3 regions of the Clostridium thermobutyricum genome follow, and region 2 is predicted to be linked to each of the others. Evidence: riboswitches for the same ligand, from Rfam matches in the RefSeq annotation. Region 2 holds a riboswitch; each other region holds the start of a gene.
What was found. Region 2 has a riboswitch for cyclic di-GMP ahead of HMPREF1092_RS17030 (hypothetical protein). Riboswitches for the same ligand answer to the same signal wherever they lie in the genome.
Positions count from the first base shown of each region.

Region 1: linked by a shared signal. The riboswitch ahead of HMPREF1092_RS03430 (hypothetical protein) and the one ahead of HMPREF1092_RS17030 (hypothetical protein) in region 2 are both predicted to bind cyclic di-GMP.
Region 3: linked by a shared signal. The riboswitch ahead of HMPREF1092_RS08335 (discoidin domain-containing protein) and the one ahead of HMPREF1092_RS17030 (hypothetical protein) in region 2 are both predicted to bind cyclic di-GMP.

Region 1 is NZ_KB850956.1:768,648-770,929, forward strand. It holds gene HMPREF1092_RS03425 (SseB family protein) at 1-537, shown strand, start outside; cyclic di-GMP riboswitch class I at 791-873, shown strand; gene HMPREF1092_RS03430 (hypothetical protein) at 1,122-1,814, shown strand; gene HMPREF1092_RS03435 (GntR family transcriptional regulator) at 1,853-2,282, opposite strand, start outside.
Region 2 is NZ_KB850956.1:110,949-113,230, reverse strand. It holds partial or broken gene HMPREF1092_RS17030 (hypothetical protein) at 1-1,026, opposite strand, end outside; cyclic di-GMP riboswitch class II at 1,123-1,206, opposite strand; cyclic di-GMP riboswitch class II at 1,297-1,381, opposite strand; gene HMPREF1092_RS00515 (hypothetical protein) at 1,698-2,282, opposite strand, start outside.
Region 3 is NZ_KB850956.1:1,787,486-1,789,767, reverse strand. It holds gene HMPREF1092_RS08345 (DUF488 domain-containing protein) at 1-118, shown strand, start outside; gene HMPREF1092_RS08340 (dual OB domain-containing protein) at 131-820, shown strand; cyclic di-GMP riboswitch class I at 1,026-1,109, shown strand; gene HMPREF1092_RS08335 (discoidin domain-containing protein) at 1,237-2,282, shown strand, end outside.

The sequences.
Region 1 (2,282 bases), 660 kb from region 2:
GGACAATATACCGTAGATATAAAAACAGGTAGTATATTAAAGCCTATAAATTATGATAGAGTAGAAAAAATTAATATACCTGTAACAAATCCAGAACTTAATTATTCTATGATGAAATTTTTCCAAGAAATTAATTTAAAAGCTAATTATGAAGGTAAAGGACGAGTTATAAGAATTTTAGAGGAAAAAATGATGGAGGAAATATCTAAAGGTGAATATTTAGTACCTATGAAATTTGAAGAAAATAATATAGGGGTTGGAAAAGTAGAATTAAAAGAAGATACTAAAGTTAATTTTGCAATTTTAGAAGATTCTAAAGGAGCTTTATGGATTCCAGCATTTACAGACTGGGTTGAATTTAAAAAGTTTTATGATAAAGAAAAGTGGAATGGAAGCGTTTTAAATTATGATACATTAATAAATATGGTTCAAGATGTTAAAGGTGTAAATATAAATCCATTTGGATTAAAAGTAGAGCTAACTGAGCAAAATATAAAAATAATAGAGAACTATAAAAAGAAAAAGAAGAGTAATTAGAAAAAGAATATAAAAAGTGGCTTTTGCCACTTTTATTTTTTATTATATATATATATATTAAATACAATTATTTTTAAAATAATCAGTAGTAAAGATATAAAAATACAAAATGATTATTATAAAAGTTTTAAAAGTGAGAGATTAACTTTAATTTAGGGTAATTATTATTAAAATAAAAAAATAAAAATTAATAGTAAAAAATTTTAAAAAAAGTATTGATGAAAACATCGTTTTATGGTAATATTTAGAAGAAGAAAGAAATAGGCAAATTTAGAGAAATCTAAGGACGCAAAACTATAGGGACTAAAGTTTTTACTATGTCAGCCAGTTGCCAAAGAGTATTATTACTTTTTGTAAATAAATGTATTAAACAGGATTATTATACGTTTATGTTGAAAGTTACTCTATGGAGGGTAGCTTTTTTGTGGTTAGAATATAAAGGGTAAAAATTAGTCGATTTAAATTATACCCCATATACCAAAGGTCTACAGAGAATCTGTAGGCCTTCCCCATTTTATGAGCAGTTTATGTATAAATGAGAAATAATTGAAAAAACTACTGGTATAAAGCTAGGAGGAGTTTCAATGAAAAAATATTTTCTTATTTTAAGTATTATAGTATCATTTTGCTTTATTGGATGCGGAAAAATAAATGTATCAACTAGAACAAATATAAATGAAAAAGGTGAAGCAAAATTTATTTTAAAAGCTGTATATGATGATGAAACTAAAAATCAAATTAATAATGATCTTATAGAAAAAAATATAAAAATGAATAATGTTGATGTAAATAAATATACTAGCAATGGATTGAATGTTGAAGAAATAACTATTAATTTTGATAATGCTGGAAAGTTAGTAGGAGATGAAAATATTTATAAAGTGCTAGATTATAAAGTTGTAAAGAAAGATTATTTTTATGAATCTATCTATGATATTTCTATAACTATTAGTAAAAATATTTTTAATTTAAGAAACAAATATAATGAAAAATATCAAAGAAATTACATAGATAATATTCCATATAGTAATACAATAATGTTCCCAGGAGAACTAATTAGCACTAATGCTACTGAGCATGTTAGTCCAAATGAAGTTAAATGGAATTATAAATTAGGACAATTAAATGATACTACTACTATGACACTTACATATAAAGTTGTTACTATCTGGAAGCTTATATTTATTTCAATAATAATTGTATTTATTATTTTAGTAATTGTAATGAGTTTACATTTTAAAAATAAAAGAAAAAGAAATAAAAGAGCTTTAGGTTAGATAAAAAAATCAGTTTAATATTTATATTAAACTGATTTTTATTTTATTTGAGTTAAGTTTAAAGATGAATGTTGAAATGGTAAATAAACTTTATTAAAAACTATTGGAAACTCTTTATGTTTAAATATACCTTCTTCTATTAAATAAAATTTTTTATCGCAAGTTATAGGATGATTATTAGCAGTAAAATTTCCAGAAGTTGAAAACTTAATTCTAGTATTAGTAAATGAACAATCCATATAAATTTTTGTTTCTAAAAATTCTAAAATTTCATCTTTATTATTTAAATCAAGATTAAAATCTACAATTGTTTCAATAGGAATTATAGTGAAAGTATAAGATATATACTCTTCTTTTGCTTTATACCATCTGTCTACACAAACTACAGCTACTGTTTTTTGTCCAAGTATATTTAAATAATAATCTGATGGAGGTTCTATTCTAATTTCTAATTCAACAGAATCAATA
Region 2 (2,282 bases):
AGTTATATTTACTAAATGATATCCTTCTGGTATATTTGGTGTTTTTAAATTTGTTTTCTTTCCTAATTCCCCAGTTGCACTTTCTGGAGTTCCTATAATTTTTCCATCTAGACCTTCTATACTTATTGTTGTTTTTATCTTACTTGAATCTGGTATTTTCCCTGGATTTAAATTTATATTTATCATGCCATTTCCCATTACAACCCATGCTTGATTCTCTGGACAAACAAAAGATGCTGGCATTTTAGAAGTTAAATATGTTCCATTTCCTGCATTTTGATAATAATCAAGCTTCTTTATAGTATAGTTTACTGCCCCAGGTATATATTGTGTAAAATATCTTGTAAATTTACCGTCCTTATTTTTTATATAGAAATATATATTTCCCGCTGATTGGGAATTAGTATAAACATTAACTGTTCCATCTTTTGCTATTTTAACTTGTTTTAATTGCTTTATTTCATTAACTTGACTTGTTGTACTAAGTGGATTTAATGAATAATATACATCTTCACCATTATATTCTTCTGGTAACTTTGATTTTACTTTAATTTGAAACACATCTAAAGCATGAAATTCAACTCCTTTCATTTCATACGCTAAAGTACACTTACTTAAATCAAATTTTTCGAATTGTGAATTAGCTATATAAAATTTTACATTTAATGGTTTGTTTACAGGAATATCATTACCATTTTCAGCTTTCGGAACTATATAATGCTTTACACCATCTATCATTGTAGTTTTAATTTCTCCAACTGTAACTTGTCCATAACCTTCAACTTCTACATAAAGATATTTTCCACTTATATCTTTATCACTACTAAAAGTTATATTATTTAATGATATATAACTTGCTTGATCATAAGCATCTATATTATTAGTAATATTTGAATTATTTTGCTCTTGAACTTTTATATTAGCAACATTATTAATATTATCTGCATGAGCAATTACAGGATTCATATAAATTCCTCCTACAATAGTTGCAGTTGCTATAATAACAGCTATTTTTTTCCTATTCAATGAATTTCCCTCCTAAAATTAAATTTACATAACTTAAATTCTTTTTATTAAAATAATTCTTTATAAATAAAAAGACTGATTTTTTCAATTTCTATTGAATAAATCAGTCGGTTGCACTACTAGCTCTATACATTTAAAGTGCCCAAATAAAAAATGTATTTCAAAGCTTCAGATTTTATATTAATTTTAAATATATTTTATTTATTAATCTCTATATAACAAAAAATGTATTTTTAAAAATAAAAAAACTGATTTTTTCCAATTTCTATTGAATAAATCAGTCGGTTGCACTACTAGCTCTATACATTTAAAGTGCCCAAATTAAAAAATGTATTTCAAAGCTTCAGATTTTATATTTTATAAGATTTTATAAATTATTTTTTATAAAAAACATAAATGACTATAACAATTATACATATTTTTTTATTTTTTTTAATAACCATATATTTTTTAATATTAACTTTATATTCATTTTTTTATTCATTACTTATATAAAATATATCTTAAAAAAAATTATTTTATATAAAGCAATCTAAAATAAATTAATACTTTTTTAAATTTAATTACAAATTCTGTGTAATGTATTTATAAATATGTAGTTTTATAAAAATTCTACAAATAAAAAAGATAGATATAAAATAGTTATATCTATCTTTCTAATTTTATATTTATTATCTTGAGCTTGAAAGTGAATCTTTAACTGTATTTGCTTCACTCATAAGTTGTTTAAATAAAGGTGCTGCTTGCTTGTTACTATCTAATGAATTCATAGGTGCCTGTCCGTATACAAAATATTGTCCGTTTATTACTTTAGTTATTTCATTGTCTAAAAGTCCATCCATTTCTCCATTTCTTTCAATAGATAACATAAATACTGGCTCTTTTACGTCCTCTGAAGTGAAATTAATTATTATTCCATCACCATATTCTTTTATTAATATATGATTTACCCAATCTGCTGGAATAGTAAATTTTATTCCTAAAGCATTATCAGTATAAACTACATTTTTTGAAGTTGAAACTATATCACTATTTTTCTTATTTAATTTTACATCATCAGCATTTTTTGATTTTTCTTCTTTTTGTTCTAGTGCTTTTCTTTGCTTTTGAAGTTTTTCTTTATCTGCAGCTACTTTATTTGCTTGTTTTTGATTTTCTTGTTGAATTTGATTTGTTATCTTATTCATATCATTAGATATTTCTTCTTTTTGAGCTTCTGTTGCCTCTTGTAAGTTTATACTATTTAAGATTGTTTT
Region 3 (2,282 bases), 1.7 Mb from region 2:
GAATAAAATTTGTTTTTTATGTAGTGAGGATAGTGCAGAACATTGTCATAGAAGATTAGTTGCAGAATATGTGAGAAATACATTAAAGAATGAAAAAATTAATATAATTCATATATAAAGGGGGATAATTATGGAGAAAGAGGTTATAATTTTAACTAAATCAGATAAAAATGGTGGCTATTGTGTGGCTGGTATAGATAAAGAAAATGGTAAATTTATTAGATTAGTATCAGAAGATAAAGATTCCAATTTTGCATTGAATGATAACGATTTAATATATGAGGGCGAAGAAAATCAAGTAGAGATAATGGATATAATTAGAGTTCAATTAAAAGGGAAACAAAATTGCGGATATCAACCAGAAAATTATATAATTGATGATAATTATTATATTGAGAAGGTTGGGACTGCAACTAAGAAAGAGATAAGCAATTATTTAATGAATCAAGATTATATTTTTTATAATGCGTCTAATTTTGTACACATAGAAGAGATTGAAAAACAATTAAAAAAATATTCATTAATAATGTTTAAAGTTTGTGAACTAAAATTATGGATAGATAGGTTTAAGCCACATAGAATTACTGCAAATTTTTTTCATAATGGACATGAATATAGCTTTATAAAAATAACAGATCATAGTTTAACACAAAAATATCATGAAAAAGTTTTAAAATCTTCTCCGAGACCGTTTATATTAAATAATGCGATATTAGTAATGAGCTTGGCATCTGATTACAAAGGCATAGGAGAGCATTATAAAATAGTTGCAAATATTATTGAAGAAGATAATTTATATTGGGGAGAAAGTTCAATTTAATTATAATTATTATTAACAATCTATATCTAAACATATATTAAATGAACAAAAAAATAAAACTATAATTTACGTAATAACATTAAAATACCCTTTGGATATAATAGACAATGGGTATTTTTTTATAGTAAAAATTTATAATATTTGTGAAGTAAATTTATATTTATATTAAAAAATTATACATAAGTATATGGTAATATCTTTTTATAAATTTAATAGGCAAACCTTGGGAAACCTTGGGACGCAAAGCTAAAGGGACTAAAGTTTTAAACTATGTCAGCCAGTTGCCGAAAAGTTTTAATCTTTTTGATTAGTAGACTATCTTTCGGGACTAGTCTTATTTTTTTGCCAAAATGGATTGGAATCTTTAGGGGAATAAATTTTTATATTTAGAATTTTTATTTTAAGGAGATGAAAAAATGAATAAGAAAAAAATAATGTCTGTCATATGTATAGCTGCAGTAACAAGTTATTCAGTAGCACCTTCACTAAGTAGCTATGCAACTACTTTAAATAACAAACCAGTTCAAGTAGAAGCTAGTAAAACTGTTAATGCAAAAGCTAGCAAAACTACCAATACTAAAGAAAATGGTAGTAAGGCTATTTCATTAAATGATTCTAATATAACTCTTTATGGAAATTGGGGAGGAATATATAAAGTTTTAACTTTAGGATTTGACACTAATGAAATGAAATTTACTTCAACAACAAGTAGTAATCCAATATATTTTTGTGGTGCAACTTGGGCAGATGTTTATACAGTAACTTTATATAATAATGATGGAACAGTAGAAAGCACAAAAATATTTAAAGGTGCAAATACTAATAACCAATTTAATAGTTATATTAAAGGCTTAACATTTAAATATGGAGATTATTTAAAAATACAATCCAATGGTTTATTTATGAGCTTAAATGGGCAAGAAAAATCAAAAGATACAATATATGTTCAAATAAATAAAGATGGATTAAAGAAAGTAACTAATGAAACTAAAAATTTGAAAGCTCTATATGGAATAGACAAAACAGTAGTTACAGGAAATACAGAAGCAAATAAAAAAGTTTATATTGTAGCAGATGGAAAGAGTTATAATACAACTTCAAATAGTAATGGAGAATTCTCATATGATTTGCCTAGCAGTATAAAATGTGGTTCTGATATAGGTGTTCAACCAGAAGGTGCTATGGAAGAAACAATTAAGTCTACAATAAATACTAATGATTATAAATTAGCTAATAGTAAGTTGAATATTTATAATTGGTGGGGAACATTATCAGGAATCGTAAGCTTTAATCCTCTAACTAAAGAGATGAGTGTTTCTGGATATAATCCATATTTAGGTCATATAGAAACACAATGTATGAAAATTTCTCTTTATAATTTAAAAAATTCATCAATAATAAAATCAGAAGTTATAAAAGGAAATGATACAACAAAAACTTTAGATGCTATGTTAAACAATCA